DNA from 2 places in the Mycobacterium virginiense genome. Region 1 is predicted to be linked to the other one. Evidence: riboswitches for the same ligand, from Rfam matches in the RefSeq annotation. Region 1 holds a riboswitch; the other holds the start of a gene.

Region 1 (5,886 bases):
CTCGTTCCTGCCGATCGTGCAGGCCTTCACCGGGCCCGCGGGAATCGACGTCCAAGCCAGTGACATCTCGCTTGCGGCCCGCATCCTGGCCGCATTCCCCGACTGTCTGACCGAAGACCAGCGGGTGCCGGACAACCTGGCCGAACTCGGCCGGCTGACCCAGCTGCCCGACACCACGATCATCAAGCTGCCCAACATCAGTGCCTCGGTGCCGCAGCTGGTCTCCGCCATCAAGGAACTGCAGGGCAAGGGCTACAAGCTGCCCGACTACCCCGAGGACCCCAAGACCGACTCTGAGCGCGACATTCACGACCGCTACGCGAAGTGCCTGGGCAGTGCGGTGAACCCGGTACTGCGGGAAGGCAACTCGGACCGTCGTGCGCCCAAGGCGGTCAAGGAGTACGCGCGCAAGCACCCGCACAGCATGGGCGAGTGGTCACAGGCCTCGCGTACCCACGTAGCGACGATGCGCCACGGCGACTTCTACCACGGTGAGAAGTCGATGACTCTGGACCGCGACCGCGACGTCAAGATGCAGCTGACGACCAACGGCGGCAAGACGATCGTGCTCAAGGAGAAGGTGTCGCTGCTCGACGGCACGGTCATCGACTCGATGTTCATGAGCGTCAAGGCGCTGCGCGAGTTCTACGAGGAGCAGATGGAGGACGCCCGCAAGACCGGCGTGATGTTCTCCCTGCACGTCAAGGCGACCATGATGAAGGTCAGCCACCCGATCGTTTTCGGCCACGCCATCAAGGTGTTCTACAAGGACGCATTCGCCAAGCATCAGAAGCTCTTCGACGACTTGGGCGTCAACGTCAACAACGGTCTGGTCGACCTGTACAACAAGATCGAGACCCTGCCGGCCTCCCAGCGTGAGGAGGTCATCGAGGACATGCATGCCTGCCACGAGCACCGTCCCGAGCTGGCGATGGTCGATTCGGCCAACGGCATCACCAACTTCCACTCACCGTCGGATGTGATCGTGGACGCCTCGATGCCGGCGATGATCCGGGCCGGCGGCAAGATGTACGGCGCCGACGGGCGGCAGAAGGACACCAAGGCCGTCAACCCCGAATCGACGTTTGCCCGGATCTACCAGGAGCTGATCAACTTCTGCAAGACCCACGGCCAGTTCGACCCGGCCACCATGGGCACCGTCCCCAACGTCGGGCTGATGGCGCAGAAGGCCGAGGAGTACGGCAGCCACGACAAGACGTTCGAGGTTCCCGAGGCCGGCGTCGCCGACATCGTGGACCTGGCCACCGGCGAGGTGCTGCTGACCCAGAAGGTGGAGGCCGGCGACATCTGGCGGCTGTGCACGGTGACCGACGCCGCCATCCAGGACTGGGTGAAGCTGGCCGTCCAGCGGGCACGGGCGTCGGGCATGACCGTGGTGTTCTGGCTGGACACCGAGCGTCCGCACGAGGCGGAGCTGCGCAAGAAGGTCAAGGCCTACCTGAAGGACCATGACACTGACGGCCTGGAGATCCAGATCATGCCGCAGGTGTGGGCGATGCGGTACACCCTCGAGCGGCTGATTCGCGGACAGGACACCATCGCCGCCACCGGCAACATCCTGCGCGATTACCTCACCGACCTGTTCCCGATTCTGGAGCTGGGCACCAGCGCCAAGATGCTGTCGATCGTGCCGCTGATGGCCGGGGGCGGCATGTACGAGACGGGTGCGGGCGGTTCGGCCCCCAAGCACGTCAAGCAGCTGGTGGAGGAGAACCACCTGCGCTGGGACTCGCTCGGTGAGTTCCTGGCGCTGGGCGCCAGCTTCGACGACCTGGGCGCCAAGACCGGCAATGTCCACGCCAAGATCCTGGGCGAGACGCTGGACTCGGCGATCGGCAAGCTGCTGGACGCCAACCAGAGCCCGTCGCGCAAGACCGGTGAACTCGACAACCGCGGCAGCCAGTACTACCTGGCCAAGCACTGGGCGGACGAGCTTGCCGCGCAGACCGAGGACGCCGAGCTGGCCAAGCACTTCGCGGCGCTGGCGAACACGCTGGGCAAGAACGAGGACGTGATCGTCAACGAGCTGGCCGCGGTGCAGGGCAAGCCGGTGGACATCGGCGGCTACTACGCGCCCGACCACGACCTGACCTCGGCGGTCATGCGGCCCAGTGCGACGCTGAACGCCGCGATCGACGCCAAGGACTGAGGTCGGGCGGCTCCCTGCCGCCTCGGCCCCGCCGAGTGGGGATCTCCCGACGGACACGCCGACGGAGTCGTCGTGGATTTCCCACTCGGGGGTGCCGGCGACGCTCAACGTGCGACAATTCGCCGGTAAGGCGATGACGATGTAGGAATCCGGTGTTAATCCGGAGCGGTCCCGCCACTGTCATCGGGGGAGTGACCTCACCCGAGAGCCAGACACTCACGTCGTCGCAACCTCCGATTCGGGGCGGGTAACCCGAGAGAGCTGACGACCGTGACCGCGCCGATCTGGATCGCGTCTCCACCCGAAGTCCACTCGACATTGCTGTCGGCGGGCCCCGGGGCTGGTCCGCTGTTGGCGTCGGCTGCCGCATGGAACACGCTGAGCGCCGAATACAGTGCGGTCGCCGACGAGTTGACGGCACTGCTGGGGGCAGTGCAGGCCGGGGCGTGGCAGGGTCCCAGCGCCGAAGCGTATGTGGCGGCGAATCTGCCGTATCTGGCGTGGCTGATCCAGGCCGGGGTCGCCAGCGCCCTGACCGCCACCGCCCAGCAGGCCGCGGCCACCGCCTACAGCACCGCACTGGCCGCGATGCCGACGCTGGGTGAACTTGCGGCCAATCACGCCACCCACGCGGTGCTGGTGGCCACCAACTTCTTCGGTGTCAACACCATCCCGATCACGCTCAATGAGGCCGACTACGGCCGGATGTGGTTGCAGGCCGCCACCGTGATGGCTACCTATCAGGCCGTAGCGGGCACCGCGGTGGCGTCGAGCCCGCAGACGTCGGCGGCGCCACAGATCGCCAAAGCCCAGTCCGCGGACGCCAGCCAGCCGCAGCTTCCGCCGGATCGACAGAACGAGATCATGGAATGGCTGCAGAACAGCGGCTACACCGATTTCTACAACAAGGTGCTGCAGCCGATGATCGATGAGCTGGCGAGCAACCCGTTCCTCCAGTCGATGTTCGGCGGGTTCGACCCCTGGCTGAGCATCACCGGCAATCCGCTGAGCTTTCTGCACCCGTTCAACATCGCGTTCGCGCTCGGCTACCCGATGGACTTCGGCTCGTTCGCGGCCTATCTGTCGCAGACGTTCGCGTTCATCGCCGCGGATCTGGCCGCGGCCTTCGCCTCCGGTAATCCGGCCACCATCGCCGCGACGCTGATGTTCACCGCCGTACAGGCGATCGGCACCATCATCACCGACGTGATCGCCCTGCTCAAGACGCTGCTGGAGCAGGCTCTGGTGCTGATTCCGGTTGTGCTGCCGATGCTGACCGCCGCATTGGCGCCACTGGCCGCGGCGCCGTTGGCCGGATTGGCGGGGTTGTCCGGCCTGGCTGCGCTGCATGCGGTTCCGGTTCCGGTGGTTCCGGTCATGCCCCCGCCGTTCGCCGGCCTGACGGTCGCTCCGACGCCGCCGGTTCCCGCTCCGGCCCCGGCCCTCGCTCCGGCGCCCGCTCTTGCACCGCCGCCGCCCGCAGCGCCGCCGGCGCCCCCTCCGCCGCCCGCACCACCGCTGTCCCCGGGGGACAGTCTGGCCGCGATGTATCTGGTCGCCGGCGCGAGCCAGCAGGCCCGTCGGGCCGCGGGCACCAGTGCTCGCCGACGCAAGGCCGCGGAGCCCGAGGCCGCCGCGGCGCCGGTGGACGCCGTGGTCGCCGAGGAGAAGGTCAAGTCCCGCCGGCGGCGGCGCGCAAAGGCCGACATGCTCGGCCGCGGGTACGAATACATGGACTTAGACGACGCCTCGGATGCCGTGCTGCCGAGTGGACTCACCGCCCTGGCGGCCGACGCCTTCGGCGGCGGTGCCACCACTCCGATGACGCCGGGCACCTGGATGCCGGAGTATCAGCGCGGTCTGCGGTAAGACTCCAGGTAAGACGGCAGCGCGATGGCCGGGTCGAGGTCGGCGGCCGGTTCCGGGCGTCCGGCGACCATCCGCAGCGGGACCACTCCCGCCCAGTGCGGCAGAGTGACGTCCTCGGGTTCGTCGTTGGGGCCGCCGTCGCGCACCGAGGCGGACACCTTCACCAGGTCGAGCGCCAGCACCGCAGTGGCCGCCAGTTCCCGGCGGTTGGGCGGCCGGGCGTCGGCGGCCCGGCCGGGTGCGACGTGATCGAGCAGTGCGTCCAGCCCGAGCCGCTTCTCGGCCTCGTCGTCGACCAGGCGGGCGGCGCCGATGACGACCACCGAGCGGTAGGCCATCGAATGATGCAGCGCCGAGCGGGCCAGCACCAGCCCGTCGACCAGGGTGGCGGTGACGCAGACCGGCAGACCGCCCGGGCCGGCGGCCAGCACCGGGCCGCTGCCGGTGGAGCCGTGCAGATACAGCGTCTCGTCGACCCGGGCGTGCGTGGTCGGCAGCACCACCGGATGGCCGTCGCGGGTGTATCCCAGGTGGCAGATCAGCGCCTCGTCCAGGATGCGGTGCACGGTGTCGCGGTCGTAGCGAGCCCGTTCCCGATACCGGGTGGGGGTGGTCTGGGGTGTCGGTGCGTAGGACACGGGGTTGCCTCCATTAATGTACTAGTGCAATATTGGAGATGTGCCAGTACAATACAGCATTACCGGCGGGGGAGCCGAGGCCATCGCGGCGAGCGTCGAGGAAGGCATCGCGCGCGGCGCGTTGGCACCCGGGGCCGCGCTGCCGCCGATACGCGGGCTGGCCCAGCAACTCGGGGTGAACCCGAACACCGTCGCCGCCGCCTACCGGCTGCTGCGCGACCGCGGCGCGGTCGAAAGCTCCGGTCGCCGTGGCACCCGGGTGCGAGATCGGCCGGCGACCACACCGCGCTCGCTGCGCGGGCTGGCCGTGCCGCCGGACGTGCGGGATCTGTCCACCGGAAACCCCAACCCGGCGCTGCTGCCCGCTATCGCCGCTGTGCCGGCGCACCCCGGGCCGGTGGTGCTCTACGGGCATCCGCCGATCGCGTCGGCACTGGCCGAGCATGCCGCGGCCGAGCTGGCCGCCGACGGTGTACCGGCCGACCACCTCGCGGTCACCTCCGGGGCCCTGGACGGAATCGAGCGGGTGCTCAGCGCCCACCTGCGTCCCGGTGACCGGGTGGCCGTCGAAGATCCGGGGTGGCCCAACCTGCTCGATCTGCTCGGCGCGCTGGGGCTGACACCGGAGCCGGTCGGAGTCGATGACGACGGCCCGCTGCCTGCCGACCTGGACCGCGCGCTGCAACGGGGGGTGCGTGCTGTGGTGGTGACCAGTCGCGCCCAAAATCCCACCGGCGCCGCGGTTTCCGCCGAACGAGCCGATGCCCTGCGGGCTCTGCTGGACGCAGCCGATGTGCTGGTCGTCGAAGACGACCACGGTGCGGCGATCGCCGGGGTGCCGCTGCATCCGCTGGCGGGCGTGACCCGGCACTGGGCGTTCGTTCGGTCGGCGGCGAAGGCGTATGGCCCGGACCTGCGGCTGGCGGTGCTGGCCGGTGACCAGCGCACCGTCGAACGGGTGCAGGGTCGCCAGCGGCTCGGGCCGGGCTGGGTCAGCCACCTGCTGCAGAACCTGGCGGTAGACCTGTGGCGCGACGACGCGGCGACGCGGCGGGTGGCCGAGGCCGAAGCCGCCTACCGCGCGGCCCGCCTCGGGCTGTGCGCGGCGCTGGCCGACCGGGGCGTGATCGCGCACGGCCGGTCCGGGCTCAACGTATGGATCCCGGTGCCCGACGAGGCGGTGGCGATGACGGCGTTGTTCGCCGCAGG
Region 2 (6,159 bases), 2.4 Mb from region 1:
CATCGGTCTCCTTCGCTCGGCGACCGAATCTGCAAGGAAAGCCCGCGGAGCCTTCGGTCGACATGGTCAATCGTCCGAAGGTCTCGCTCGCGAAAGTCCTGGGTCCGCTGAATGACCGGGCGGGTGGAACCCGCCGTATTGACGACCATTCACATCCGCCACAGGTGTGGCGGGTAGGAACTACTCCCCTTCACGCTCGAAGGTAGGTCCGGTAGGCGGCGACCAGCTGAACGCCGACGAGACCCCACTTGAAATGCCGGTGAATTACTGCCATTTCCAACAGATCTGGCGGCGCCGGCACGGCTGTTGCCGGTTTACGCGTGCGGCGACCAGTAGGCGAGCATCTCGGCGAAGGTGTCGAATGCCGGTCTCGAAATGCCGTAGGGAGCCTCGAAGTGCAGGCTCAACGGGTAGCCCAACTCGGCCACGCCGTCGATGACCCGCTTGTACAGATCGAGCAGCTGCCGGCGTTTGGCGTCGGGTTCGCCTGCGGCCAGAGTCCGGACGAAGGCCTGTTCGGCGGCGACGGCCTCGTTGCCCGGATCCTGAATCAACCAATCGACCAGCCCGACCTTGCTCTCCATCTTTGGCACGAAGCCGAACGACAACAGGACCTCGGGCCGGTGATCACTGACGTTCTTGAAGTCGCGAAGGAATCCGACAATCGCGTCCGAGTAGAGCAGCTGCGTCATCCCGAAGGTGGCACCCCGGTCACATTTGAAGTCGAAGCGTTCGCGCTCGCCGTCCCGGGTCGGGATGAGGATGACGCCCCGGTTGTCGACGAGATCGTCGAACTTCGACAGCGCGTCGGTGGGTGCGACGCCGCCGCCCTCACCGTCGTTCAGCGTGCGGGGGACACCGACGAAGATGATTCCGTCGAACCCGGCCTGGCGCAGGCCTACCAGTCGCGTCCGCAGCGCCGCCTCGTCGAGGAATGCGGTCACCTGCGTGCACAGTCCACGTACGCCGGGCAGTTCGGGACGGATTGTCGACCAGAATTCCGGGACATCGAGTTTGGGTTTCATCTCGATCGGCCGATCGTCGTCCTCGGGGATCAGCCCGGGGATCATGACGTGACCGATCCGGCCCGCGATACCCGCTTGGTCCGAGAGCTGCAGGACCTTGTAGGCCTCTTCGCGGGCGTGCTCACACCCACGATCGGTGTTGGGCGGCACCAATTCCAGTGCGATGGTGTTCAACGGCACCAGGGGACTCCGTTCTCATGGAAAGGACATGTTGCGCCCCAGAAATGGCTCTGGGGCGCAACATGTCAGACGGTCACAGGCCGGTGCGGGCTTCCTTGGCCGCGGCAACCATATGGGCCAGCGATGCCGTCACCTCGTCGGGCTTGCGCGTCTTGAGACCGCAGTCGGGGTTCACCCAGAGGCGTTGCGCCGGAACAGCATCCAGCGCCTCGCGCAGCGAAGCAGCCATCTCGTCGGCGCTCGGCACGCGTGGCGAGTGGATGTCGTAGACACCCGGTCCCACCCCGTTGGAGAAGCCGATCGCGTTCAGGTCGTCGAGCACCTCCATGTGCGAGCGCGCCGCCTCGATCGAGGTGACGTCGGCATCCAGGTCGGCGATCGCACCGATCACCTCGCCGAACTCCGAGTAGCACAGGTGGGTGTGGATCTGCGTCGCGTCGGAGATGCCCGAGGTGGACATCCGGAACGAACCGACCGCCCAATCCAGGTAGGCCGCCTTGTCGGCGTCGCGCACCGGCAACAGCTCGCGCAGGGCGGGCTCGTCGACCTGGATCACCGCGATGCCGGCGGACTCCAGATCCACCGTCTCCTCACGGATCGCCAGCGCCACTTGGTAGGCGGTGTGGGCCAGCGGCTGGTCGTCACGGACGAACGACCAGGCCAGGATGGTCACCGGACCGGTGAGCATGCCCTTGACCGGCTTGTCGGTCAGCGACTGGGCGTAGGTGGCCCAATCAACTGTCATCGGCTTGGGCCGCGTCACGTCGCCGAACAGCACCGGCGGGCGCACGCAGCGACTGCCGTAGGACTGCACCCAGCCGTTGCTGGTGGCGAAGAAGCCCTCGAGCTGCTCGGCGAAGTACTGCACCATGTCGTTGCGTTCCGGTTCGCCGTGCACCAGCACGTCGAGCCCGAGGTCCTCCTGCAACTTGATGACGGCGGCGACCTCCGCCTTCATCCGGTCGGTGTACTCCGCTTCGTTGATCTCCCCGGCCACCAGGGCCGCGCGGGCCTTGCGGATCTCCACGGTCTGCGGGAACGAACCGATGGTGGTGGTCGGCAGCGGCGGCAGGTGCAGCCGCTCGTCCTGGGCGGCGCGGCGTGCCTCGGCCGAACCGCGCTGGATACCGGCCGCCCGGATCTCGGCGATCTGGGCGCGCAGCGCCGCGTTGTTCAGTCGCGGGTCGGACTTGCGGGAGGCGACCGCGGCGTTGGACGCGGCGATCTCCGCGGCGACCGCGTCCCGGCCCTCACGCAGGGCGCGGGCCAGGGTGGCCACCTCGGTCACCTTCTCGGCGCCGAACGCCAGCCAGCTGCGCAGTGCGTCGTCCAGGCCGGTCTCGGGCTCCAGCGAGTAGGGCACGTGCAGCGTCGAGCACGACGTAGAGACAGCCACCGCCCCGGCGGGGCCCAGCAGTGACGCCAACTTGGCCAGCGCGGCCTGCAGGTCGGTGCGCCAGATGTTGCGGCCGTCGACGATCCCGGCGACCAGAATCTTGGAGGCCAGTTGGGGGACCGATGCGATAGCGGTGTTGGGCCCGTAGACCAGGTCCACACCGATCGCCTCGACCGGGGTGTTGGCCAGCGCGGGCAGCCCGGCGCCGGGGTCACCGAAGTAGGTGGCCACGAAGATCGCCGGCCGGTTGCTCAGCCCGCCGAGGCGGCTGTACACCTGCTCGGCCAGGGCCGGGGCGTCCGCGGAGATATCGGTCACCAGCACCGGCTCGTCGATCTGCACCCATTCCGCGCCGGCGTCGGCCAGTTTGGCCAGCAGCTCGGCGTACACGTCGGTCAGCTCTTCGAGACGCGAGATCGGCGCCGGCGCACCGCCGACGGCCTTACTGAGCAACAGGAACGTGACCGGGCCGATGATCACCGGTCGGGCCACGTTTCCGCCGAAGCCCTGCTCCTTGGCCTCGGCGAGCTCGGAGAGCACCTTGGCGGGGTTGAGGGAGAACGTCGTGTCCGGGCCGATCTCCGGAACGATGTAGTGGTAGTTGGTGTCGAACCACTTCGTCATCTCCAGCGGAGCGATCTCGGCGTTGCCGCGGGCGGCGGCGAAGTAGCGGTCGAGCTCGTCGGCGACGCCGGCCACCCGGGCCGGGAGTGCCCCCAGCAGTACCGCGGTGTCGAGCATCTGGTCGTAGTAGGAGAACGTGTTCACCGGTACCGAGTCGAGCCCCGCGGCGGCCAGTTGAGCCCAGGTGTCCCGGCGCAGGCCAGCGGCCACCTTCTTCAGCTCGTCCTGGCCGATCCTTCCGGCCCAGTAGCTTTCGGTGGCGCGCTTGAGTTCGCGGCGCGGTCCGATTCGCGGTGAGCCGAGAACGGTGGCGGTAAAAGGTTGAACGGTCACGATTTGATCCTTCAATCGACGAGGGTGGGTCAACGCCAGCAGCCGCCCAGCTGATCCGGTCCCGTGCCTATATATAAAGCACTATAACCCTCAAAACCAGACGCCTATTCCGCGAGGCGTTGATCCGCCGGGCGCGGCGCGCCCAGCACAACGGGCAGGTATTCGGACTCGCAGGCGCGCACCGAGGTGCACCTAATGGCCGTCGCTTCCCAGTCGGTGGGCTAACCCGTGACCAGTGCTTATGACGGCGGTCGTTCCTGCATACCGCTGCGGGACAGTCCCGGATTCTCACCGGGTTCCCTCTTGCGCTCCACGGAAAACTGCGTAAACTGCGGTGCGCTCGATGCCGAGGCCGCCTGGCGGCGACAACGGCAAACCAGTTGCGTGATCGAGATTACTCGGCTCGACCGGCCGCGAGTGCCTCCGGGATCGGGGTCTGGCCGTCGTTGAACTCGACGGTGCGGCCGATAGTCGACTTGTCGGCCAGGCAGGCCGCGATCGTCAACGCGACGTTGCCGCGAGAGACCTGGCCTTTAGCCGTGTCGGGACCGACGGCGATTTTGCCGGTAGCCGGGTCGAGAGACAGCCGGCTGGGGCCCAGCACCGTCCAGTCCAGGTCGCTGGCGCGTAGGTGGGCGTCGGCGGCGGCCTTGGCCTGCGCGTACGGATAAAACGGATCGGCTTCGGGAACGCCGTGATCGGGGCCCGCGCCGAAGTAGGACACCATCACGAAGCGCCGCACACCGGCTTTCGCGGCGGCGTCGATGCTGCGAATGGCGGCGTCACGGTCGACGGCGTAGGTGCGTGCCGGGTTTCCGCCGCCGGCGCCGGCGGAGAACACCACCGCGTCGTGGTCTGCCATGAGTCGGGCGAGACCGTCGGTGTCGAGCTGCTCGATGTCGGCCACCACCGGGACCGCACCGGTGACCGCGACCTCTTCGGCGTGGTCGGGGTTGCGGAACACCGAACTGACTTGATCGCCGCGGGCGGCGAGGATGGGGGCCAGCAGCAGGGCAATCTTGCCGTGGCCGCCGATGATCACGATGCGTGCCATGGATCCGACGGTACGCGGGAGCCCCCGGAGTGACCCCCGCTGACGCCGGCCGAGCGCGCCCGTCGACAATCGAGGCAACAAGACCCCGAATTGATAAAGGAGCACCCATGGCTGAAGCCGTCATCGTCGAAGCGGTGCGCGCGCCGATCGGCAAGCGCAACGGCGGACTGTCCGGGGTACACCCGGCCGAGCTGTCCGCCCAGGTGCTCAACGGGCTGGTCAACCGGGCAGGCGTGGACCCGGCGCTGGTCGACGACGTGATCTGGGGCTGTGTCATGCAGGCCGGTGAGCAGGCCCTGGACATCGGCCGCACGGCGGTGCTGAGCGCGGGCTGGCCGGAGACGGTGCCGGCGGTGACCGTGGACCGCCAGTGTGGCTCCAGCCAGCAGTCGGTGCACTTTGCCGCCGCCGGTGTGGTCGCCGGACACTACGACGTCGTGGTCGCCGGCGGCGTCGAGTCGATGTCGCGTACCCCGATGGGCTCCTCGCTGGCCAACGGTGGCCGTCCGTACGGGGACTCCTTCAAGGCGCGCTACAGCCAGACCCCCAACCAGGGCATCGGTGCGGAGATGATGGCCACCAAGTGGGGCCTGAGCCGTACCGCGCTCGACGAGTTCGCGCTGGCATCGCACGAAAAGGCCGGTGCCGCACAGGACGCCGGCGCGTTCAAGGACGAGATCGTCTCGATCACGGACCCCGAGGGCAACGTCATCAGCGAGGATGAGGGCATCCGCCGCGGTACTACCCTGGAGAAGATGGCCCAGCTCAAGCCCGCTTTCAAGGAGGACGGCGTGATCCACGCCGGTAACTCCAGCCAGATCTCCGACGGCTCGGCGGCGCTGCTGTTCATGTCGGCGGCCAAGGCGCGCGAACTGGGCCTGACCCCGCTGGCCCGGGTGCACACCGCGACGCTGGCCGGTGCCGACCCGGTGATGATGCTGTCCGCGCCGATCCCGGCGACCCAGAAGGCGCTGCAGCGCTCCGGCCTGAGCATCGACGACATCGGGGTGTTCGAGGTCAACGAGGCCTTCGCCCCGGTGCCCATGGCTTGGCTCGCCGAACTCGGTGCCGACCCGAAGAAGCTCAACCCCAACGGCGGTGCGATCGCGCTGGGTCACCCGCTCGGCGGCTCCGGTGCCCGGATCATGACCACCATGCTTTACCACATGCGCGCCAACGGAATTCGCTACGGACTGCAGACCATGTGCGAAGGCGGCGGCCAGGCCAACGCGACCATCCTGGAGCTGCTGTGAGTACTGGTGCTGCTGTGAGTGACGCGGCCGTTCTGGTAGAGCGGCGCGGGAACGTCCTGCTGATCACGATCAACCGGCCCGACGCCCGTAATGCGATCAACGGCGCCGTCAGTGCCGGCATCGGCGACGCCTTGGCGCAGGCTCAAGACGACGATGAGGTGCGCGCGGTAGTGCTCACCGGAGCCGGCGACAAGTCGTTCAGTGCCGGAGCCGACCTCAAGGCGATCGCCAACCGGGAGAACATCTACCACCCCGAACACCCGGAGTGGGGTTTCGCCGGCTTCGTGCAGCACT

What was found. Region 1 has a riboswitch for cobalamin ahead of MJO54_RS18120 (PPE family protein). Riboswitches for the same ligand answer to the same signal wherever they lie in the genome.
Region 2: another riboswitch for cobalamin. It lies ahead of metE (5-methyltetrahydropteroyltriglutamate--homocysteine S-methyltransferase); the one in region 1 lies ahead of MJO54_RS18120 (PPE family protein).

What each region holds. Positions count from the first base shown of each region.
Region 1 covers NZ_CP092430.2:3,716,233-3,722,118, reverse strand. The annotation lists gene MJO54_RS18125 (NADP-dependent isocitrate dehydrogenase) at 1-2,170, shown strand, start outside; cobalamin riboswitch at 2,254-2,408, shown strand; gene MJO54_RS18120 (PPE family protein) at 2,441-4,039, shown strand; gene MJO54_RS18115 (pyridoxamine 5'-phosphate oxidase family protein) at 4,021-4,677, opposite strand; gene MJO54_RS18110 (aminotransferase class I/II-fold pyridoxal phosphate-dependent enzyme) at 4,718-5,886, shown strand, end outside.
Region 2 covers NZ_CP092430.2:1,281,281-1,287,439, forward strand. The annotation lists gene MJO54_RS06380 (cation-translocating P-type ATPase) at 1-3, opposite strand, end outside; gene MJO54_RS06385 (mycobacterial-type methylenetetrahydrofolate reductase) at 315-1,205, opposite strand; gene metE (5-methyltetrahydropteroyltriglutamate--homocysteine S-methyltransferase) at 1,279-3,573, opposite strand; cobalamin riboswitch at 3,695-3,908, opposite strand; gene MJO54_RS06395 (SDR family oxidoreductase) at 3,953-4,612, opposite strand; gene MJO54_RS06400 (thiolase family protein) at 4,720-5,865, shown strand; gene MJO54_RS06405 (crotonase/enoyl-CoA hydratase family protein) at 5,880-6,159, shown strand, end outside.